2 regions of the Sphingomonas sp. HMP9 genome follow, and region 1 is predicted to be linked to the other one. Evidence: riboswitches for the same ligand, from Rfam matches in the RefSeq annotation. Region 1 holds a riboswitch; the other holds the start of a gene.
What was found. A riboswitch is a leader RNA that binds a small molecule or an ion and turns the genes downstream of it on or off. The one in region 1 is predicted to bind thiamine pyrophosphate.
Positions count from the first base shown of each region.

Region 2: another riboswitch for thiamine pyrophosphate. It lies ahead of thiC (phosphomethylpyrimidine synthase ThiC); the one in region 1 lies ahead of HMP09_RS07955 (TonB-dependent receptor).

Region 1 covers NZ_AP022673.1:1,798,567-1,810,473, forward strand. The annotation lists gene HMP09_RS07930 (type II secretion system F family protein) at 1-245, shown strand, start outside; gene HMP09_RS07935 (hypothetical protein) at 299-691, shown strand; gene HMP09_RS07940 (hypothetical protein) at 767-1,117, opposite strand; gene pnuC (nicotinamide riboside transporter PnuC) at 1,151-1,708, opposite strand; gene HMP09_RS07950 (phosphotransferase enzyme family protein) at 1,705-2,838, opposite strand; gene HMP09_RS07955 (TonB-dependent receptor) at 2,840-5,053, opposite strand; TPP riboswitch at 5,198-5,307, opposite strand; gene HMP09_RS07960 (hypothetical protein) at 5,607-5,942, opposite strand; gene HMP09_RS07965 (GNAT family N-acetyltransferase) at 6,173-6,529, shown strand; gene HMP09_RS07970 (hypothetical protein) at 6,663-6,806, shown strand; gene HMP09_RS07975 (deoxyribodipyrimidine photo-lyase) at 6,839-8,344, shown strand; gene HMP09_RS07980 (MFS transporter) at 8,441-9,646, shown strand; gene HMP09_RS07985 (glycosyl hydrolase family 28-related protein) at 9,664-11,907, opposite strand, start outside.
Region 2 covers NZ_AP022673.1:2,891,447-2,903,353, reverse strand. The annotation lists gene HMP09_RS13045 (phosphatase PAP2 family protein) at 1-76, opposite strand, end outside; tRNA gene HMP09_RS13040 (tRNA-Lys) at 232-307, opposite strand; gene folK (2-amino-4-hydroxy-6-hydroxymethyldihydropteridine diphosphokinase) at 329-838, opposite strand; gene HMP09_RS13030 (uracil-DNA glycosylase) at 861-1,598, shown strand; gene HMP09_RS13025 (MBL fold metallo-hydrolase) at 1,800-2,846, opposite strand; gene HMP09_RS13020 (DUF4337 domain-containing protein) at 2,915-3,490, shown strand; gene aguB (N-carbamoylputrescine amidase) at 3,597-4,457, opposite strand; gene ung (uracil-DNA glycosylase) at 4,702-5,397, shown strand; gene HMP09_RS13005 (alkylphosphonate utilization protein) at 5,394-5,693, shown strand; gene HMP09_RS13000 (hypothetical protein) at 5,760-6,035, opposite strand; gene thiC (phosphomethylpyrimidine synthase ThiC) at 6,007-7,929, opposite strand; TPP riboswitch at 7,968-8,079, opposite strand; gene HMP09_RS12990 (outer membrane protein) at 8,425-9,303, opposite strand; gene HMP09_RS12985 (ferritin-like domain-containing protein) at 9,385-10,434, opposite strand; gene HMP09_RS12980 (ferritin-like domain-containing protein) at 10,486-11,505, opposite strand; gene HMP09_RS18550 (hypothetical protein) at 11,680-11,808, opposite strand; gene HMP09_RS12975 (MipA/OmpV family protein) at 11,891-11,907, opposite strand, start outside.

The sequences.
Region 1 (11,907 bases):
ACGCCGTGAAGGGCGTCGTCACAACGATGATCCAGACCGAGAAATACGGTACGCCGCTTGCGTCGGCGCTGCGCGTGCTGTCGGGCGAATTCCGCAACGAACGGATGATGCGCGCCGAGGAAAAGGCGGCCCGGCTGCCCGCGATCATGACCGTGCCGCTGATCCTGTTCATCCTGCCCGTGCTGTTCGTCGTCATCCTCGGCCCGGCCGCCTGCTCGATCTCCGACGCGCTGCTGAAGGGCTAGGCAACCGCAACGCGAGCGGATCGTTGAGCCCCCGTAACAGGAGGGTTTTTCCGATGCCGTTGTTTTCCACGCCCACGCAATTCGCCGCGCTTGCGCTGATCTTCATCGCCGGCTGGCTGTTCGGGTTGGCGAGCCATCCCGGTGGCAAGAAGTGGAAGGCGCGCTATCTCGCCGAGCGTGACGCGCACGCGGTCGCCAGGAAGGATGCCGACATCCGCGCCACCGCCGCCGAAAAGCGCGCGGTCGACGCCGAGCACGAGAATGCGCGCCTCGTAAAGGCCACTCCGGTTGCGCCGGTCGCCCCTGTGACGATGACCCGCGCGCCGGTCGAGGATCGCTCGATCTTCGTATCGCCCAGCACGCGTCCGGTCGCGGCATCGTCGGCGCGCCCCGCATACAATGCCGATGGCACCAAGCGCGGCTGGTTCGACTTCGACCGCCGCTGATCTCTACCGGCAGCCCGCTCCGTCGGGCGGGCTGCCGGCCAGTCCCTATCGATCCAGCCTCTACTGATCCAACCTCTACTGATAGTGCGCGATGTTCTCGAACCCGGTGTTCGTCTTCGCCATCTTGACCAGCTTTTTGGCGTAGGACCGCACATGCCGGTCGAAGCGCGTATCATTATAGACACCGCGCCAGATATATTCGTCACGCTCCAGTATCGCGGCAAGCGCAGCGGCAAACGCGGCCTGGCTATCCGCCACGCCCTTCCGGTTCATCAGCGAACAGACCATTTCCTCCGCCGACGCCTTGTCGCAGTCGTCCTGTAATTCGCGACCACCGCGCTCGGCGACGACCTGTTCGGATCGTGCGGCGAGACCCCGTGCGTCCAGCCACTTGCGGACCGCGTCGCTATCCCAGTCCTTCGTCATGTCCGCCAACGCCCGATCTCCGTTTCGCGCGCACTAGGTCGTGGCGCGCGCCCGCCAGCGCCGATATCCGATCACGGCCAGCACGACCATCGCCGCATAAAGTCCGGCAGTCAGCAAGAGGCCCTTGTACGCGAACATCGCGACATACAGGATGTCGACCGCAATCCAGAGCAGCCAGTTCGCCGCATGCCGTCGCGCGACCCAATATTGCGCGACCAGGCTGAAGCTGCTGAGCGTCGCGTCGGCCCATGGCAACGCGGCATTGGTGTAGTGGCTCATGAACCAGCCGATCACGACCGCCCCGACCGCTCCCGCGGCAAGGCCCGCAAGCGCACGCGATGGCCGCAACGGTTCGACGACGACGTCGCCGCTATCGACCTTGCCGCGCGCCCACGCCAGCCAGCCATAGACGATGGCGATCCCGAACACCGCCTGGAGAACCATGTCTGCATAGAGCCGCACGTCGAGGAACAGCTTGAAGTAGAGCGCACAGGCGATGAGATTGACCGGCCAGCACAGCATGCGGCGCGTGGCGGTCAGCCATATTCCGGTAAAACTGACGACCACCGCGACGATCTCGAGCGGCGTCATGACAGTGCGATCCGGCGCAGGAAGTCCTTGCCGGGCGGCGAGAAGAACCAATCGGCGTGGTCGATCAGATACCCGTCCCACGCCATCGCGGCGGACGCGGTATCCGCCACGACGCCGGTGAAATACTCGGCCTCCGACAGCGCGAATTCGACATGGACCAGCGGCAACAGCGACACGATCGCGGCGATCTCCGCACCGCTCAGCGGCAGCACGGTGGCATAGCCCGCCAACAGCGCCAGCGCCGTCTCGGGAACCGCGATCGCGTCGTCCGCCCCCTGCCCAAGATCCAGCCATCGCACCGCGGTCCGCTCGATCGCCGTCGCGATGTCGTGAATGGCGCTCGTCCGATCCGCCAACCCGAAGTCGAACACGGTCCGCACGGAACCCCCTCGCGTCCAGAGGAGATTGGAGGGATGCCAGTCGTTATGCGTCCACAGCGGCGGTTGTTTCGCGAGCAGCGACGACAGGTCGCCATCGGCCCGCTCGAACAGTCGGGCGAGCTGCGCTTGCCATGGACTTTCCGCAAGGAACGCGGCCAGCGCAGGGCGGGCGGCGACATACGCGCTCGCCGCGACCAGGGGATCCGCGGAAGGAAGTATCGTGAAACTCGCGACCAGCGGTTGTTGCCGCCGCGCTGGCGCATCGAACCCGCGCGCCGCGACGTGCAATTCCGCCAGCGCCACGCCCGCGGCATGGGCATGGTCGCGCGAGAGGAACGGCGTCCACGACAGCCGGTCGCGATACAGATCCTCGCCCGCCGCCTGTCGGTGCAACTCGTACGACCACGGACCGATCGCGACGGCGCTCGCCCCCTCTGCGGTCGCGATCACTTCGGGCACCGATACGCCCGCGCCAGCGAGATGCGCGATGAACGCATGTTCCTCGGCGAGCCCATCGACGGTGCGGACGTGGTGATGGTGGCGCTTCAGCAGGAACGCGCCGTTCGTTGTGTGCACCAGCGTCGCGGCGGAGAACGGTCGCGGGGAATGCCAGTGCAGCCCGGTCATCCGCCCCGCCGCCGGAAAATGCGTCAGCACCGCCTCGGCCTCGTCCGCAGCGATGGCGGGCCAGGTCGGCGCCTCCAGCGTCGTACCCATGCCGTGGACGAGATGCTTCAGCTGCGTCGCCACCTCAGAACGCCCGCGAGATCGTCGCCATGACCGCCGCACCACTGCCGACATAATAAGCGGGGGGCGAACCGGCGATGACCGTGCCGTTTCGGCCGATCGTATCCTGAGCGTTGGTGCTGACCGACTGAACGCCGGCAAGGACGTGCGGATCGGTGACGTTGATCGCGTTGACGCGCAGGTCGGTGCGCTTGCCGTCGAGCCAGTCCGCCAGGTGCATGCCGACCGATAGGTCGAGCGTCGCATAGCCCTTGATGCGTTCGTCGTTCATGAAGCTCGCATATTGCCGGCCGATATATTTCGACGCGACGCTGCCGAAAAACCGGCCGTCGTCGTAAATCCCGCCGACACCGAACTGGACGGCCGGGCTGGAGACCGCGTGCTTGCCCCTGGTCGGCAGGAAATCCGCACCGACCGGGAGATCGTCGTCGATCCGCGCGTGCAGATATTCGCCGGAAACGTACAGGCTGACACCCGCAACCGGGCGGTAGTCGATCTCCGCATCGACGCCGTACGAGGTCTGGCCACCGGCGTTGAGCGTCGCGTTCACCTCCGCACCGCCCTGGTCGATCACGGTGGCCAGCTGGCGGTTGCGGAACTTGTAGTGGAAGCCGGTCAGCGAGGCGGACAAGTGTTCCCCGATGAAGCGATAGCCGATCTCCTGCGACACCGAATATTCGTTCTTCAGCGCGTTCGTCCCCTGCACGACGACTTCGCCGCCATAATAGCTGTTGTAGAGCGTGAATTCGTTGGGCGTGCGGAAGTTGGTGGTGATGTTGGCGAACAGTTGCTGCCGATCGTCGAGACGGTAATGGATCGCGGCGCGCGGCAAGGCGGCGAAGCTGTCGTTGCGGACCTTGTCCTGCGGCCCGGGCAGATAATTGCGGCCATTGCGCAACACGTTCACGCCCTTGAACCCGGCATCGACCGTCAGCCGCGGCGTCAGCGCGATGCTGTCGGCAAGGAAGAAGCCCTTCGTCACCGTCACCGTGCGCTGGTTCTCATAGGCGAGCAGCCGCCCGTCGGCCGTGCGGATCGCCTTGGCACGGTATCCCCAGCGATCGGTCGGCGCGCCGTCCGCGTCGATCGACGTGTAGGATTGCGTGACGCGGTCGGTGCCATAGTCGAACCAGAGCCCCGCGGTAAGCGTGTGCACGCCGGTCTTGAAGGTCAGCTTGCTGACGTTGCCGGTCCGCATCTGGTCGCCGGTGTAGTTGCCGAGCACCGTCGCAACACCGTCGACCGCACCGGGCAGCGCGATCGGCTGAGCCAGCTCTTCCGTGCCGAGGAAGTTTCCTTCGGTGGTCAGCTGCGTCCCGTAGGGCGAGTTGCCATAGCCGAACTGGAGATACGTCGTGGTGTCGAGCGCGAGCCGGTCGGTCAGGACCAGATGCACCGGCGCGGAGGCATAGAGGTTACGGAACGGCGCGCGGTACAGGCGCCAGTAGTTGGTGTTCCCCTCCGTGTAGCGCGTGTCGTAGTTGAACCCGCGCCCCTGCGCGTTCCACTCGGCGAGCGTCGGGCTGGGATAGCTCGACGAATTCGCATCGTTGTACGAGAGCGCGAGGCTGGCGCGGTTGCCGGCGCCCCATTCGTTGAGGATCTTGGCGTCGATATGCTGGCGCGTGTCGTAGCCGGCACCGCGCCAATTGTCGGCACGCGTGTTCGAATAGGACAGGAACGCCTTCAGCCCGGTATTGCCGATCGTCCCGCTATCGACACGGAAGAAGCCGCGCCGCGCCGCGTAGCTGCCGAGCGACAGGTCGACGAGCGCCCCTGGACGCTCCTTCGGATCGTCGAGCGACAGCGACAACAGCCCGCCAGCCCCACCGAGCGTGGGTGAGTCGATATCGACCGAGCCTTGCGCGAGCGAGATACGCTTGAGGTTCTCGGGGTCGGCGAACTGCGACGGATAGGCGTAAAAATAGCCGATGTCGTTCTGCGGCGCGCCTTCCATCAGCACGCCGATCTCGTCCTGGCCGAGCCCCCGCAGCGTCAGGCTGGAACTGGTCGACAGCCCGTACGGGTCGCTCGACGCGACGTTTGCGCCGGGCAACAGCGTCACCAGCTGGAACGCGTTGAGCGTCGGCGCCTGCTTGACGATGAAGTCGGCGGAGATCGCACTCTGCGCACGCGGCACCTTCTGGTCGGGCAACAGCCCGGCCGGGTCCTGCTTGCCTACCACCCGGATTTCAGCAGGCTCGACCGGGTCCACCACGACCTGCGCGCTCGCTGACGCCGCAGCAAGGCTCGCCGACAGAGATAGGGCGACACACCCCAAAAGCCTGCGCTCGCGCCCGGCGGAAATCACACTTAGACCAGCACTGAAAAACGTCACGTCCACTCCAATCGGAGGGACGACGGGCCAGCCGCAGACCCTCCCTACGCCGGTATAAGCCGGATCAGGTTCAGCGGGTCATGGGCTGCTGCCCACCTCTCAGCCGCGCATCAGCGGCCCCCGGGGATGCACGCGGCTTAGGCGGTCGAACGGGTGGTGGAAAGGGCTAACGCGTTGATCTGGCGAGTGTGCCTCGCCGATTGCGCCGCTGCGCCCCAAGAGCCGCGCGAAAAACGGCGCGCAGCGGCCGACCTACCCAGAAAACATGCTGTGAAAACAAGGTAGGCCGACCGCCTCGGCAGCTCGATCAACGAGCACCGTCGGGGTCGGCAAGGGAGCGCCGACGCCGCAACGGTGTGACAGATACGTTACGGTGCGGCATTTAGACTCACCGCATCATGATTCTCGCCGCTGGCAGCAAAGGTCTGCGCGATCAGGCACGACCCTCGCGGCGCTTGATCTCGCCCAACACTGCCTCGGCGACCGGGTGGCCGATCTCGCCTCCCGACTGTTCGTACACGCCTGCGAGCTCCGCGTCGTTCGCACCCTGCAGCAGCGCATTCACCTCAGCGTTGAAATCGTCGACTTCGCCCGCGGCGGCATCGGCGGCGTCCTCGCTGGTCACGGCAGGTTCCTGTCCAGCGGCCGGCGCGTGCGCCATCACGGCATCCTGCTTGAAGACGTCGAAGGCCTCGGCCGCTTCGTTGCGTTCCTCGATGGCGATCTCGAGGCGAGTGAACAGGTCGAGTTGGGGTGCGGTGTTTTCCATGGCGCCAGCTTATCCGCGCGAACACGGTCCCGGCAACTCGTTCGGGCACGGTAGGAGCACGAAACGGGTCCTTACCCGGAATCTATATGATCCAGAGCAACTCGTGAGACTTCCTACCGGACTGTCCGTTCTATTCGTCAAGCGACCGGCCTGGACCCAGCGATCGGTTGCAGCAGGGAGAGAGCATGACCGCGATACGAGCCGCCCAACCCTATGACCTGTCCCGCCTGATGGCGTTCGATTCCTTCCCCGGAGACCGGATCGCGGAGATCGTCGAGCGCCGGATGCTGGTTGCCGAAGTGGACGGCGTGATCGCAGGCTATATCGCGTGGCAGACCGGCGGATGCATCGGCAAGGACTATGTCAACAAGCTGGTCGTCGATCCCGACTATCGCCGTCACGGCATCGCCCAATCATTGATAGCCGAACTGAAATCGATCCTGAACGGCAGGGTCTTCATTTCGACCGGCGCACACAACAGCGCAGCCGTCAGGCTTTTGGCGCTTACCAACTGGCAGTTGGCCGGGCAGATCGTCGGTTTACGTCCCGCCGAAGAACCGGAGATCTTCTACTACCGGGATTTGTGAGACGCGAGACCTGCCGATGTATCAGGTAGCAACACCGTCTTTCCAGAATTCATTGGGATGAGACGTTTATATTTTGCGATTAGTCGAAGAGACGACTTGTATAGTCCGACGTTGCGATCGATATAATTGAGACATGCCCCAACGGACGCTCAATCCCGATCAGCGGCTTCGCGAGCATCTCGAAGATGCCTTGGTGGAGGCGGATGCGCTCGGCCAGACCGTCGTCGCCGCGCTGATCTCCGAAGCGCTCGATGCAATGTCGTACGCCCGGCCGTAAGGGATCGTAGCGGGGCCCCGGTGTGTTGGGCCATGATGGTATCGCCGCTTCCGCAATCCTCGAACGTCCCGTCGCTGGCATCCTGGTCGGAGGCGCCGCGCGTTTGCCGCGTGAATGTTCGCGAAGTCCGGCCTGGCGGACGCTACGTCCTGTGCTGGCTGCAACAGGCGCTGCGCGCGCGGGACAATCCGGTGATCGACGCGGCGATCCGTCTCGGCAACGATCTTGGCCTGCCCGTCCTCGTCTATCACGGACTGCGCGAGGATTACCCCTATGCGTCCGATCGCCTGCACCGCTTCATTCTCGGCGCGAGCCGCGATCTGGCGCTGGACTGTCGCCAACGGGACCTCGCTTGCGTCCAGCACGTCGACCGCGCCGACGCGCGCGAAAAGGGTCTCGTCTACCGTCTGGCCGCCGACAGCGCCGCGGTGTTCGTCGAGGACCAGCCGACCTTCGTCGCGCGCTGGCAGTCGGACCGCGTCGCCGCCCGCACCGACGTCGCGATGTTCGGCGTCAACGCCGCATGCCTGGTACCCCCCGCGTTGCTGGGCGACGGTATCGGCTCGACCACCGCATTTCGCCGCAAGCATGAGGCGGTGCGGGCGGACTGGTGCGCGATCGCCGATCTCCCCGCCGCGGTCGCCGCGTATGACGGTCCCCTACCCTTCACGTCCGATCGACTCGAATCCTGTACCAATGCCGACCTGGACCGGCTGGTCGAGAGCGCGGCGATCGACCATTCGCTTTCGCTCAGTCCCGACTTTCCAGCTGGCCGCGACGGCGCGCTGACGAAGCTCGAACGGCTGATGGACACGGTGCTGCCGACCTATGCGACGACTCGAAACGATGCGACCAAGCCGGTCGGTGCGAGCATGCTGTCGCCCTATCTCCACTTCGGCGTGATCGGCCCGCGGGAGGTCATGGCCACCGTCGACGCCGCCGCCGCGCCCGCCGCCGCAAAGACCAAGTTCGTCGACGAACTTCTGACATGGCGCGAGTGGTTCCACTACCAGGCCCGCGCGCTGCCCTCACCCGAACGCTACGACCGCGTGTCCGACTGGGCGCGAGAGACGCTCGCAGCGCATGCGGCGGACCCGCGCCCCGATGTGGAAACGCTCGGCGACCTGCTCAACGGCACGACCACCGACGAGACCTGGAACGCGTGCCAGCGCCAGTTCCTGATCGACGGGTGGATGCACAACAACCTGCGCATGTACTGGGCCAAGCGGATCATCGCCTTGACCCCCGATCCAGAGACTGCGTGGGCCACCGCCTGTTACCTGAACGACCGGCTCAGCCTCGACGGGCGCGATCCGTCGACATACGGCAACATCGCTGCGTCGTTCGGTGCAGGGTCACCCGGCTGGGACGGGCCACCGATCTACGGCAAGGTGCCGACGCGCTCGGATGGATCGACCCGACACCGCGACGGCGGTCCCGACTGGCTTCGTGCCGCCGCGACGCGTACCGCACCGGAACCGACGCTGCCGTCGCGCCTGCCGTCCGCACTTTACCTTGAGGGCAAGCTGCCCATCTAACGCGAGCGCATCGCCGCTCCACCCTGCCGACCGCCCGACCCGTCCACCTTCACGCACGGCGCGCCCTTCAGGCAGCGTCGTACCCCGGAATTGACCATGACACCGACTGCGCAACACCGTCCGGAACCCAGAACGACGGGCTATGTCCTGACCAGCAGCGTGACGTTCGCGATGGCCGCCGCCGCCGGCGTCGCAGTCGCCAATATTTATTACAACCAGCCGATGCTCGGCGTGATCGAGAAGGACCTGCCCGGCAAGCTGTCCACGCTGATCCCCACCGCGACTCAGCTCGGCTATGCCGCCGGGCTGTTCTTCCTCGTGCCGCTCGGCGACCTGATCGAGCGCAAACGCCTGATCGTGATCCAGTTCGCGGTACTTGCCGCCGCGCTGGTAGCCGCCGCCGTCGCGCCCACCGCTGGCCTGGTCGTGGCCGCATCGCTGCTCGTCGGCATCGCCTCGACGGTCGCGCAGCAGATCGTCCCGCTGGCCGCCAACCTCGCTGCCCCGGACCGACGCGGGGCGACCGTGGGGACGGTCATGTCGGGGTTGCTGTGCGGCATTTTGCTCAGCCGAACGCTCGCCGGGTTCGTCGCCACGCATGCCGGGTGGCGCGAGATGTTCTGGCTCGGTGTGCCGATGGCGCTCGCGGTCGGCGCATGGATGGCGATCAAGCTACCGCGCAGCCAGCCGGCCGCCACCTTGTCCTATGGCGGTCTTCTCGCCTCGCTGCTCGGGCTGTGGCGGGAGTTCGGCGCGTTGCGGCTGGCGACCGTCACCCAGTCGCTGCTCTTCGCCGCGTTCACGGCGTTCTGGACGATCCTCGCGCTCCGGCTTCAGGAGCCGCGCTATGCTATGGGCGCTGACGTGGCGGGCCTGTTCGGCATTGTCGGCGCAGTCGGTATCTTCGCCGCGCCGATCGCCGGGCGGTACGCGGATCGCAAGGGCCCGCACCTGGTGATCGCGCTCGGCGCCGCGCTGACGCTGGTATCCTGGATCCTGTTCGGCGTGTGGACGTCGATCGCGGGCATGGTCGTCGGTGTCGTGGTACTCGATTTCGCGGTGCAGAGCGCGCTCGTCTCCAACCAGCACATCGTCTACGCGCTCCGCCCCGAGGCGCGGGCGCGGCTCAACACGATCTTCATGGGCGGGATGTTCCTCGGCGGTGCCGTCGGGTCCGCCGCCGCGACGCAGGCCTGGGCTGCCGCCGGATGGTTCGGCGTGGCCATGCTCGGCATAACGCTGACCGCGTCGGCGACGATGATCCAGGCGGTCAGTCTGGTTCGGCGCACGCGGGCGATCTGACCGATCGCCCGCCGCCGTCACAGTCCGATCGAGTATAGCGCGTGGTGGGCCAGAATGAACAAGGTGCGACGATCCGCGCCACCGATGACGAGTTGCAGCGGACGTTCCGGCACGTCGATACGGCGTAACAGCGTGCCGTCCGGCCGATAGACGAACACCTGGCCATTGGCGACGTAGAGATTGCCGGCGGCATCGCGCGTCGCGCTCTCGCCGCCCCGCGGGGCCACGACCTTGAGGTCCGTCACCCGACCATTTTCGCCGACCAGACCGCTATACGTGCGGTTCTCCGATCCGTTGGTCAGCACGACGCGTTCGCCCGTAGCAGCGGTGACGAATCCGTACGCATCGAGCGTATCGGACCAGCGCCAGCCCTGATGATCGTCCGGCCCCTGGTTCCACACGCGGAACGCGGGCAGGACCAGCGACCCGTCGGGCGAGACATAGTCCTGCGCCTTGGCTTCCCCCATCTTGCTGGTGAAGAAATCGGCGAGCGGTGGATAGTGATACGTCGTGGGATCGATCCGGTCGGCGAACTCGCCGTTCGCCCAGACGTTGACGGGAAGCACGGTCGCCGCATCGCGTCGCGCCTTGGCCGGCGTCGGTGCGATGACCTTCACATCAGCCGGCTTGGCCGGATCGATGCTGTAGACCGTCCCGTCTCGCCCGGCCGAAGACAGGACCAGCAGGTGGCCGGACTTGTCGACCGCAAGGTTGACCGCGTCGAGCGGCGCCTCCGCCACGATCGAAAGGCCTTCGCTCTTCGACCAGCCGTGGATCCGCTGGAAGCGGCGATCGATGAAGTACAGCTTGCCCTGCGCGTCGATTGCACCGCCGGCGATCGAATAGAATCCGTCTGCGAGTTTTTCGACGCCCGGCGTTTCCGGTATCGAGGCCGGTATCGAGGTCGGCACTGCCGTCGCGGAGACGGCCGGCACGTCGAGCTTGGCGAACTCGAGTTCGCGCACTTCCTGGCCGCGCGTCATGTCCTTGATCGTGTTCTCGAACGGGAATTTGCTCGCGCGCAGATACGTGCCGCAGCCCTTGGCATCGCAACTCGCAAACCCGCTTTCGGCGTTCACATGGACGTTGCGGAAACGGATATCGCCGGAATTGTAGAGCTTTACCGCGGCATCCATGGGCTTGATCGACCGCGTGACGCGGTAGCTGTGATAATTGGCGAACAGGATGTTGCGCGAATTCCGGATTTCGGTGGAAATCGCATCGACACCGTCGCGCACTTCCTGCTCGGTCTGCGGTGCCAGGAACTCCCAGTTCGCGACGTTGTCGAGCACGATCTCGGCGCGATAATGATGCTCGGCGGACAGTTCGTAGACATGGCCGGGGGTCTTGGTATCCGAGACCTGGAAGCCTGCCGAGGCCAGCGTGTTCGGCGACCAGATCGCCGCGAAGGTGCCGCCACCGCCGTCCGTCACCCAGATGCTGGGATGCTGCCCGTCGAAACGCGCGCGCGGATCGCCGAAGCCGATCGGGCTGCCCTTGGTCAGCACGGTGCCGCCGCCGCCCTGGATCTTGACGTCGTTGACCATCGACGCCTCGCCCGCCTTCCAGAGCAGCGCGGTTGCGCGCGGGTTCACGCCGCCGGTCCACAGGCCGAGCCCGGACACGATCGCGTTGCCGCCCTTCGCGCTTTCCAACAGCGCCTTGGGTCCGCCGACGCCCATATAGGCAGGGGTCTCGTCGGGCAGATAGAGATGCGTCAGGCTCGGGTGCAGCGAAATCAGGACGCTGTCGGGGCGTAGCTTGATCGTGTCCGTGACGCGGTAGCGACCGACCGGGAGATACAGCACGCGGTGCGTGTCGATCGCCCGCTGCAGCGCCACGGTATCGTCGGTGGTGTCGTCGCCCTTCACGCCGAGATCATGGACGTTCGCCCAGTCTCGGACGGGCGGCATTGCGCGTATAGCCGGCACGCGCCGGGCGGGCATCCGCGCGAGAGGTGCCCTCTGGATGTCGGTCGCATACGCGCCGATCGTGCCGAGCCCGGCCAGCTTCAGACCATAGGAAAAGTCGGCGACCCGGTAGGTCGGCCCCGCCGCCGCGACGGTCTTGCCGCTGTCGCGGAAGCGCGCGAAAATTGGCGTGTTGCTGGCCACCGCATTGTCGAAGCCGATCTGCGTGAAGACGCTGTTCTCGGCCGACACGATCACACCCGCCTGCGACACGTTCTCGAACCGGACGTCCTTGCCCCAGAGCGAGTCGGAATAGCCGCGGTCGATCTCGATCCCGACCGGCGTATCGCG
Region 2 (11,907 bases), 1.1 Mb from region 1:
GCACGATGCCGCCGCCGAGCGCGGTGACGTCGATCGCGACGTTGGGCAGCCAGGACGGGCCATGCCACGCGCGCAAGCCGAGGATGATCGCGCGGTCGAACGCGAACGGCCAGTGATCGACGGCGAGACCGACGAGGAGGATCAGGATAATGCCGACGGCGGCAACCGATGCGCCGGCAAGAATCGCCGGGACATGCCGCGACCTGCTCGGCGCATCGCCCGAGGAATCGATGGTGGGTCCGCCGGGGCTCGAACCCGGGACCTCTCGATTAAAAGTCGCTTGCTCTACCAACTGAGCTACGGACCCCCGCCATCGTGGACCGCGCACCTAATCGCGTGGCCGCTTTCGGTCAACCGATTGCGCCAATTGCCGTATCGTTCTGCCCGTCAGCGGATCGCGCCATTTCGGGACGAGGCCGGCAAGGGGGCCGAGCACGAAGCCGCGGGTGCGGAAGGCGGCGTGCGGCACGGTAAGACCCGGCGACGACCAGGCGCCACCCGACCAGAGGATGATGTCGAGGTCGATCACGCGACTGCCCCAGCGGCGGCCGGGGCGGCGACCGAAGCTGCGTTCGATCCGTTTGAGGCGGACGAGCAGCGCCGCCGGAGTCTCCGGCGTCTCGATCAGCGCGACGGCGTTGGCGTAGCGGCGGTTCGACGGCCCAAGCGGTGCGCTGGTGACGGTCGGCGATCGTGCGACGACGTCGCCGAGTGCCTTCAGCGCGGCGGCGATCTCGCGCTCGGGGCTCCCGTGGCGGCCGCGTCGGTTGGAGCCGAGCGCGATGGCGTAGGTGGTTGCGGCCTGTGCGATCGGCGGGAGCGGGGTTGCAGGCGACATTTCGTCCGCCTAGCGCAATCCCATGGATTCCACACCTTACGCTTCCGCGCTTCCCGACGCCGCGATCGGCTCGGCCGACGAGATCGACGTCACGACCGTCTTCGCGCCCGTATCTGCGCTGCCCGAGACCGAGCCGCCGCATGATTGCCCGCTCTGCCCCCGCCTCGTCGGGGTGCGCGAGCAATTGCGGACCGAGTTCCCGACCTGGTGGAACGCCCCCGTCCCCGCGTTCGGCGATCCGGCGGCGTGGCTCGGCATCATCGGCCTCGCGCCCGGCAAGCATGGCGCGAACCGCACGGGCCGCGCGTTTACCGGCGATTATGCGGGGCAGTTCCTGTACGAGACGCTCGGGCGGTTCGGGCTCGCGACCGGCACCTATGGCGCCAAGGCCGAGGACGGTCTGGCGCTCGACGGCGCGATCATCCTCAACGCGGTGAAGTGCCTGCCACCCGAGAACAAGCCGACCCCGGAAGAAATCCGGACCTGCCGGCCGTTTCTCGAGACGCAGGCGGACGCGGTGCCGACCGCGCGCGTGTTCGTGGCGCTGGGGCATATTGCGCATCAGTCTGCGGTGAAGATGCTGGGTGGACGGTTGCCCAAGGCGCGCTTTGCGCATGGGGCGGAGCATGTGATGCCCGATGGCCGCATCCTGATCGATAGCTTCCATTGCTCGCGCTACAACGTGAATACCGGCGTGTTGACTGCGGAGATGTTCGACGCGGTCTTCGCGCGGGCGCTGGCGTTGCGCGAGACGATTTGAGACGAGGGGCAAGCTGAGCGGGTACTGGACCGTGATCGGACGCTAGGCACTTCTACACCTCCCCGGCGGAGGCCGGGGTCCAGTTGGGAAGGTCGCTGTAACGGGGCGTACCGTTCAGTTAGCAGCGTTCACCAACTGGACCCCGGCCTCCGCCGGGGAGGTGGGAAACGGTGGAGTCGGGGGTAATGGGTGCTGTAGACTCTACTCGATCACCCAGGCCTCGCCGGCTTCGGGCGTCCGAAAGCGGTCCGCGGCGATGTGCTCGCGGATCAGCGCCGCGCGGAGGTGATCGGGCGGCTCGTTGATCCCTTCCGCGGTCAGTTCGAACGTGCCCCAGTGGACGCCGATCGCATAGGCCGCGCCGAGCTGTTCGAACGCGGTCACCGCCTGGTCCGGCCCGATGTGATTGTCCGTCTCGTGGCCTGCGAAATGATATGCGCCGATCGGCAGGATCGCGAGGCGGACCGGCCCTGCGCGGCGCGCCTCGGTTGCCCAGAGCATGTCGCCGGGTCCGGTGTCGCCCGCGAAATACAGGTTGCCGCCGGGCAGCGTCACGGTGAACCCCGCCCATAAGGTCGTGTCGCGGTCGCCGGGGTCGTATTGGCTCCAGTGATGTGCGCGCGCGACGATCACGTCGATGCCGGGACGAAGCGTGACCCGCCCGCCCCAGTCGCGCGCTTCCGCATGGACGCCGTTCCGTGCGAGGATCTGGTCGTTGCCGAGGCCGGTCACGATCAGCGGTTTGTCGCGGTGCCACAGCCGGCGCATCGCGTGCATGTCGAGATGGTCGCGGTGATCGTGGCTGAGTAGGATCATGTCGATCTTGGGCAGGTCCTCCAGCCGCACGCCGGGCGCGCGGACGCGCTTCACGCCGAGGAACTGCACCGGTGACGAGCGTTCGAGCCACATCGGATCGGTCAGGATGTTGAGCCCCTGCGTCTGCACCAGCACGGTCGAATGGCCGATCCAGGTGACGCGCATCGTCCGGCCGTCGACATGCGCCGGCGGCCGCGACGGGGTGACGGGGACTTCGGGCCAGCTTCGATAAGGCGGCTTCACCAGATTGCGCAGCAGCGCGACCGGGCCCTGTTTCTGCTCGCCGGTGCTGCCCTGCACGCCGTCCGGGTTGAAGAAGCGCGTGCCGTTGAAGTGATCGCTTTGGGGGAAGCTCTTGACGGACGGCGTCGCGCAGCCGGCGAGCAGGGCAACCAGCGGCAGCAAAAGATAGCGAGCGTCGCGTAACGTCATGGCGCGCTTACAAATATGTCACCCGACCATCAGCGTCCAGTCACGCGCGGAAGGCTAGAACGATCGCCATGGACGATGATTTCGAAGTGCGCGGGCTGCATGAGCAACTGTCGGAAGAGCGTGCCGCGGGCGGGGAGGCGTTCGACCAGCGGATCGCGTTGTTCACCGCCATCCTGGCGACGCTGGCGGCGGTGACGAGTTTCCTCGGCGGGCATACGCAGAACGAGGCGCTGCTCCACAAGAACGAGGCGGTGCTGATCAAGGCGCAGGCGTCGGACGCGTGGGGCTATTACCAGGCGGAGGATCTGAAGCGGCATATCGCGCAGATGGAGGTCGATCTCGCCCCGCCCGGGTTCGATGCGACGCGGATGGCGACGCACCGCGCGGATATCGTGCGGTACACGGCGCGCGGGACGGCGCTGAAGCGGGAGGCGGAGACGCTCGACCGGCAATCGGCGATGGCGAACGCGGAATCGGACGAGGCGCTTCGGCCGCATACCAAGCTGGCGCTGGCGGTGACCGCGATTCAGGTGGCGATCGCGCTGGCCTCGATCACCGCGCTGACCGGGCGGCGGTGGTTGCTGTGGGTGGCGGGCACGGCCGCGCTGGTCGGCGCGCTGCTGGCAGGGATGGCGTTGTTCTGACGATCGCCCCCAATACCCGTCATCCTGGGCTCGACCCAGGATCCAGAGCCGCATCCGCTGCGGCGTGTAAATCTGGATTCCAGCTTTCGCTGGAATGGCGGGAGCGTCAGATGTCCTGGACCAGCCGGCCGTAGAGATCGGGGCGGCGATCGCGGAAGAAGCCGAACGCGGCGCGGTGGCGCTTGACGATGTCGAGGTCGATCGTCGCGGTGATCACGCCTTCGTCGTCGCGGCCCAGTTCCGCCAGGATGTCGCCGCGCTCGTCGGCGATGAAGCTGGTGCCGTAGAAGGTCTGGCCGTGCTCGACGCCGACGCGGTTCGCGGCGACGATCGGCACGACGTTCGAGACGGCATGGCCGACCATGGCGCGCCGCCACAGCCGCGCGGTGTCGAGGCTGGTATCATGCGGCTCGCTGCCGATCGCGGTCGGGTAGAACAGCACTTCCGCCCCCATCAGCATCATCGCGCGCGCGGTCTCGGGATACCATTGGTCCCAGCAGACGCCGACGCCGAGCGTCGTCCGCCCCGCCTCCGACGCGTGCGGCCAGACCTTGAACCCGGTGTTGCCAGGGCGGAAGTAGAACTTCTCCTCGTAACCCGGGCCGTCGGGGATGTGGCTCTTGCGATAGACGCCCTGGATGTTGCCGTCGGGGCCGATCATCGCGAGGCTGTTGTAATGATGCGGCCCGTCCGCCTCGAAGAAGCTGGTCGGGATCGTGACTTTCAGCGCCTCCGCGAGCGCCTGCATCGCGAGCACCGCCTTGTGTTCGCCCACGGGGGCGGCGTTGGCGAAGAGGCCCTCGTCCTCGACGCGGCAGAAATACTCGCCCTCGAAAAGCTCGGGCGGCAGGATCACCTGCGCGCCCTTCGCGGCGGCCTCGTGGACGAGCCGCGAGACGTTGGCGATGTTGCGGTCGATGTTGGGCGTGAAGCCCAGCTGCAGCGCGGCGACGGTGATCTCTGTCATGGCGGCGCATATAATAAGCCGGGGCGCGTTGTGCGAGCCTTTCACCTCGCAGCGAACGCCGCACGATCGCCGTTTCCCCGCGGAGGCTGGGATCCAGAGCCACACGATCGCCGTTCCCCCGCGGAGGCGGGGGTCCAGGGTTACGGGCGTTGCCCTGCGAGATCCTGGGCCCCCGCCTCCGCGGGGGAACAAGAAGTAGCGCAGATTGACACGCCCCTGCCCTGTCCGACATGCGGCGGAGATGATGACATCCGCCCTCCCGCCAAGCTGGCAGATGCTGCATGCCGAGTTCGAGGCGCCGTACATGCGCGCGCTCGATGCGTTTCTGGAGGCTGAGCGCGCGACGGGGGCGCGGATCTTTCCTGATGACGCCGACCGGTTCCGCGCGCTGGCGCTGACGCCGCTCGATCAGGTGCGAGTCGTGATTCTGGGGCAGGACCCGTATCACGGCGAGGGACAGGCGCATGGTCTGAGCTTCTCGGTGCGCGAGGGCGTGCGGACGCCGCCGAGCCTCGTCAACATCTACAAGGAGCTGGAGGCGGACCTCGGCATCCCGCGCGCGCGCCACGGCATGCTCGACCACTGGGCCGCGCAGGGCGTGCTGCTGCTCAACGCGGTGCTGAGCGTGCGGATGGGCGAGGCCGCATCGCACAGCAAGCGCGGATGGGAGCGGTTTACCGATGCCGTCATCGCGGCGGTGAACGCACAGGACAAACCGGTCGTGTTCCTGCTGTGGGGGGCGTATGCGCAGAAGAAGGCGGCGTTCGTCGACGACGTGGCGAAGGGTGGGCGGCATCTGGTGATCCAGTCGGCGCACCCGTCGCCGCTGGCGGCACGGACCGGGTTCTTCGGATCGCGGCCGTTCAGCAGGGCCAACGCCTTTCTCGAAACCCATGGGCGCGCGCCGATCGACTGGGCGCTGCCGGAGACCGACCGATGACCGAAGACTATGTGTACGACGAGGCGACCGGCGAGTGGGTCGCCGGTGGTGATGCGACCGCCGTGGCGGCGGATGACGGCGCGGTGGTGGTGCGCGATTCGGTCGGCAATGTGCTCGCGGACGGCGACCAGGTGACGCTGATCAAGGACCTGACCGTGAAGGGTGCTGGGCAGACGTTGAAGCGCGGGACACTGATCAAGTCGATCCGGCTGACCGGCGATGCGCAGGAAATCGACTGTCGCTACGAGGGTATCAAGGGGCTGGTGCTGCGCGCGGAGTTCGTTCGGAAGCGGTGAGGCTTTCGCGTTGATTTCACCGGATTTACTGAACGAGAGATCAGGCCGGGTTAGGCGTAGACGCGGTCACTCTTCGTCGTCGTCGTGATTGCCGTAAGGCGGCGGCGAGACGACGCCGATCATGGCCCATTCGAGGCGGCGATCGAACTCTATGTCCGTCTCGGGATGATCCGGCGTGGCGGGTTCGAGCAGCGCGATGGCCTGCGCGACCGAGGCTACGCGTGGCGCTTCAGGCCGCTCGCGGTGAAGGTCTGCGGGGCGTTGGCCTTGGCGGCGGAAGTGGCTGGCGCAGGGACGGCTTGGCCGCGCCCGGTCATCCGGACGCGGGCAAGTAAACCTCACTCCCCGTCTCCCGGAACCGGGTGCTCATTTCGGCCATGCCGGCTTCGGCGTCGGCGACCGAACGCTTGCCGCTGGCGAACAGGGCACGATCGGCATCTGTAGCATCGGCGGCGATAAAGGTGTCCGCTGCCGCGTTCTGCTTGCCCGCGAAGTCGCGCACCTCCTGCGTGATCTTCATCGAGCAGAATTTCGGGCCGCACATCGAGCAGAAATGGGCGGTCTTGGCGCCTTCTGCCGGGAGCGTCTGGTCGTGGTATTGCTCCGCCGTGTCGGGGTCTAACGACAGGTTGAACTGGTCTCTCCAGCGGAATTCGAAGCGGGCGCGTGACAGCGCGTCGTCGCGCATCTGGGGGGCGGGGTGGCCTTTGGCGAGGTCGGCGGCGTGGGCGGCGAGTTTGTAGGTGACGACGCCGACCTTCACGTCGTCGCGGTCGGGGAGGCCTAGATGCTCCTTGGGCGTGACATAGCAGAGCATCGCGGTGCCGTACCAGCCGATCATCGCGGCGCCGATGCCGCTCGTGATGTGGTCGTAGCCGGGGGCGATGTCGGTGGTGAGCGGCCCGAGCGTGTAGAAGGGCGCTTCGCCGCAGACTTCGAGTTGCTTGTCCATGTTCTCCTTGATCTTGTGCATCGGCACGTGGCCGGGGCCTTCGATCATGACCTGGACGTCGCTCTTCCACGCGCGGTGGGTGAGTTCGCCGAGCGTGTAGAGTTCGCTGAACTGCGCTTCGTCGTTGGCGTCGGCGATGCTGCCGGGGCGCAGGCCGTCGCCCAAGGAGTAGGCGATGTCGTACGCCTTCATGATCTCGGTGATCTCGTCGAAGCGTTCGTAGAGGAAGCTCTCCTTGTGGTGGCTGAGGCACCATTTCGCCATGATCGAGCCGCCGCGCGAGACGATGCCGGTGACGCGCTTGACGGTCATCGGGATGTAGGCGAGGCGGACGCCGGCGTGGATCGTGAAGTAATCGACGCCCTGTTCGGCCTGTTCGATCAGCGTGTCGCGGAAGATCTCCCAGGTGAGGTCTTCGGCGACGCCGCCGACCTTTTCGAGCGCCTGGTAGATGGGCACGGTGCCGATCGGGACGGGCGAGTTGCGCAGAATCCATTCGCGGGTGTCGTGGATGTTGCGGCCGGTGCTGAGGTCCATGACCGTGTCGGCGCCCCAGCGGATCGACCAGACGAGCTTGTCGACTTCGGCGGCGACGTTGCTGGCGACCGCGGAGTTGCCGATGTTGGCGTTGATCTTGACGAGGAAGTTGCGGCCGATCGCCATCGGTTCGGATTCGGGGTGGTTGATGTTGTTGGGGATGATCGCGCGGCCGCGGGCGATCTCGTCGCGGACGAATTCGGGGGTTACGTAGTCGGGGATCTGGGCGCCGAAGGATTCGCCGTCTCGGGCGTAGTCTTTCAGCATGGCGCGGCCGAGGTTTTCTCGGGTGGCGACGTATTCCATTTCGGGGGTGATGATGCCGCGGCGGGCGTAGTGCATCTGGCTGACGTTGGCGCCGGGTTTTGCGCGCAAGGGGCGCTTGATGGCGGCAGGAAATTGGGGGACGCCGCCGGAGCGATCGGGGCCTAGCTGACCATTATCCTCGGGACGGATTTCTCGCGCGTCGTAGCTCTCCACATCGCCTCGAGCCTCGATCCAGGCGCGGCGGAGTGGCGGCAGGCCGGCGTTGATGTCGATCGTGGCGCGCGGATCGGTATAGGGGCCGCTGGTGTCGTAGACGCGCAAGGGGGGCTCGGAGCAGGACGGGTCGAGGACGATCTCGCGCATCGCGACGCGGACGTCGGGGCTGGAGGGCACCGCGACGTGGATTTTGCGGGAGCCGCGGATCGGGCCGGTGGTTACGCCGATGTCTGCTGTTTCGGTGCGTGCTTCGATGTCGGCCATGCGCTTGCTCCTAAAGGTCTCGGAGCAAGGCTGCGGTTCTTTGACGTCCGCTCCCTCCCTCCGCCGGTATCAACCGGATCAGGTTCAGCGGGTCGAAGGCTCCTGCCTTCCTCTCAAGCGCGGATCAAAGCGCTCCCCCGGGGTGGGGCGAGCATAGGCGGATGGGGGTGGGGTGCAATGGGGAAAGCTGAGCGGCCCATATTGCGCACCGCACCGCCCCGGCGGAGGCCGGGGTCCAATTGGCAAGATGGATATAATGAAGGACCGCCAGTCGTTACCGTCGTCCCCCAATTGGGCCCCGGCCTTCGCCGGGGTGGCGTTTCTTTATGAGCGCGGGGTCCCTTAACGAGAAAGGCCGCTGCCCGGATTGGGGCAACGGCCTTTGCTCTTACTCCGCGCCGTCAGTCGTAGCAAAGCTACGCCTTGTGGCGTGCTTTGCTGCGCTGGCCGGGCTTGGGCGAGTCTTGCGCCGATCGGCACAAGCCGCCCTTCGCCTCAGAAGCGGAACGCCACCGTGCCGCGAAGCGAGTGCCAGCGGAAGTTCTCGTCGCTGCGGCGGAAGGTAGTGCCGGCGGTGTTGGGGGCGAGGACGAACGGGTTGTTCGCGAGCAGGACCGGGCTGCCGGCGAGCGTGGTGCCGGCAGTGACGAGGACGCGGGCGTCATCGTCCTTATACTGGTGATAGGTATATTCCATGCCGATCGAGATGTTCTTGGTCAGCTTCTGCTCGATGCCGCCGCCTGCGACGTAGCCCCATTTCTCGCGCTTGCCGCTGCTGGCAAAGGCGTTGGCGGTGTTGGTCGTGAAGAACAGGCGGTCGATCTTCGCATAACCAGCGCCGCCGGTGGCGTAGAACAGCGTGTTGCGCGCGGCGAACCCAGCGCGGGCGCGGACCGAGCCTTCCCATTTCAGCTTGCGCGCCATCGTGTAGCTGGCAGGCGTGGTCGAGAAGGCCGCGACGCTGTCGGTGATCTCGGACTTGCCGAATTCACCGACCAGGCCGACCACGAACGGTCCGCTCTGCACGTCGAAGCCTGCGCGACCGTAATACGACCAGCCGTCGTCGTCGTTGCGGCAACCATAAGCGGGCACCGCGGTGCGGGCCGAGCCGTTGCAGAAGCCCGGCGAGAAGGCGTTGGCGCCGGTGATGGTGTTGACGTTGTCGCTGAAATTGCCGTCGGCGTTGCGATCGAACAGGATCGACGAGCCGATGTCGTTGCCCTGAACGTCATAGCCGCCGGCCGCGCCGATATAGACGCCCGAGAAGGGCTTGCGGTCGCTGTCGGTGGTCATGTCCTGCGCGGCGGCCGGAACGGCAAATATGCCCGCGGCGGCGAGACCGGCGAGCATGGTGAGCTTCGTAAGATGTGTCATGGTTCGTTCCCCAAACGAGAGGCCGCGACGCTCTGAATGTGCGCCGCGACCCGGATTTTCCTGTTTAGCTCGTGATGACGATCACGCGTTGGCGCCGCTGGTCCGCAGCGAATCGAGGCGGTTGTTCGTCCCGTTGGGGAAGAAGCCCCCGCCGATCTTCGCGGTGTTGGTCAGGTAGACGATGTTGTGCACCTGCGCGACCGACCGGCTGTAGGCCAGGCCGTTGGCGTCGGTCGGGACGATGTTCGAGATCGTCGGATCCGAACCGGTGATGCCCTGATCGTCGTCGCCGATCACGCCGGTCGTGCTGTTCGTGACGGTGCCGTCGAGGCTGTCGCGTGCGTCGCTGATCTGGTTGGCGGCGGTGATGAGCGACGGCATCGGGTTCGGCGTCTGCAGACCCTTGCGGTACAGGATCGTGCGGATCAGCCCTGCGTGATACGCCTCTGCCGCGAGGATGCCGGCGGCCGCCTCGAGATAGGTCTTGTTGGCGATCAACGGCGCTGCGCCCTTGTAGGCCGACACGCCGACGTCCTCGAAGATGTACGCGCCGAGCAGGAAGCTGTTGTCGTCGGCATAGGGATTGAACACCCCCGTCGCACCGATGACACCCGCCGCGCGGGCGGCCGAAGTGAAGGCGCCGGGCGCCGCTGCCGTGCCGACCGAGATGTCGATCGCAGGCTGGGCGACGGCGGCGGTGCCGAGCGCCGAGCGCAGGAAGGCGACGTGCGCGACTTCGTCGATCGCGATTTCGCGCGCATATTCACGCACGACGCTGTCCTGGAACGGCACCTGTGCGCCGCCGGTGACTGCACCCTGCGTGCCGATGCCGGTCAGCATGTTGGCGTTCAGGCCGACGCCGAATGCCGCGAACGCGTAGAACTGCGCTTCGAGATATTCGAGGTTCAGTGCGACGTTGAGCACGTCGGCGTCGTTGAGTGCGGCAACCGGTGCCGGTCCCGGCGTTGGGGTCGGTGCGAGATCGGAATCGTCGCTGCCGCATGCCGAGAGCAAAGTCGCGCCACCGATTGCGAGCGCGGAACCGCCGGCGAAGCGGAGGAAGTTGCGACGTTCGTTGCGACGGCTTGCGATCGCGTCGAATATTTCCAGCTTGGTATTGAGATCGGTCATTGGGTTAATCCCCTGAATATCGAAGAAGAGCGAAAGGCGATGCTGATCGGATCAGACCGCTGCGGTGCTCGTCTTGATGTTGCCGTTCATGCCGGCCGGGAAGAACCCGCCCGCGGAGGCTGCGCCACTGGTGAGGTACACGATGTTGAGCACCTGGCTTGCCGAGCGGCTGTACGCGACGCCATTGGCGTCGAGCGGAACGATGTTCGACACGGTGACCGCGGCCTGCGTGGTCGCCAGGTTTATCGGCGTCGCGCTGTACGACGAGATGCCCTGATCGATATCGCCGGCACCGAAGATCGTGGTGTTGGCACCACCACCGTCGAGGCTGTCGCGCGCCTTCGAGATGGCATCCGCCGAGGTGCGCAACGACGGCGTGTCGATGCCCTTGCCGTACAGCGTCGTGCGGACGATCGCGGCGTGATACGCCTCGACCGCGAGCAGGCCGGCTGCGGCCTCGAGATACGCCTTGCTGGTGAGCAGCGGGGCGGCGCCCTTGTACGCGGTCACACCGACGTCCTCGAAGATGAACGCGCCGAGCAGGAAGTTCTCGTCGGTGGCGTACACGTCGAAGGCAGCGCCCGCGCCGATCAGGCCGGCTGCGCGGGCGGCGTTCGAGAAGGCGCTGGTCGCCGTGACACTGACGTCGATCGCCGGCTGGGCGACGGCCGAGGCGCCGAGCGCGGTGCGCAGGAAGTTGACGTGCGCGATCTCGTCCGCAGCGATTTCCTTAGCGTATTGCGCGACGATCGGGTCGGTAAAGTTGACCCGGCGGCCGCCGAGAACGGCGCCCTGCGTGCCGGTGCCGGTCAGCATGCTGTTCGGCAGGCCGTTGCCGGTGGCGGCGTAGGAATAGAATTGCGCCTCGAGATATTCGAGGTTGAGCGCGAAGTTCAGGACGTCCGCATCGGTGACGGTCTGGGCCGACGCCGAGCTCGAGAAGGACAGCGCGGTCGCACCGGCCGCGGTCATCGCGGCAGCGCCGAGCGCGGTCTTGAAGAATTCACGTCGTTCGCTGCGCCGTTCCACTCGCGCATCGAGGGCTTCGATCAGGTGCACGCTCTCGGTCATATCAGGGTCCTCCCCTTGTTGTTGCGGACGTCGAAATGCTCTGCGGCAGTCGCGCAACGGGGCAGGCCCCGACCAGGCCGATTGCTCGAAACCCGCTCGTAACGCGCTCAATTACGGACATAAAAAAGCCGTCCATGGCGAGGAACGTACGCTGTTGAGAAATGGACGCACGGTTCAAGGGGGCGCGATGAAATAAATTTCATCGCCCGCGGCGAAGGCGTTCGCCCGTGCGGAGAGCGCGATTTTAGAATCGATTGCGGTGTCCGCGATGGAGGCGGGATGGCGGCTGATTGCCGGCTTCACCCCACGCGCGCCGTCAGTCGAAGTCGGGCGGGCCCCTCTCCGGATGGGAGAGGGGCCCAGGTACCTCGACGAGGTCGGGTCTTCAGAAGGTGTAGGTCA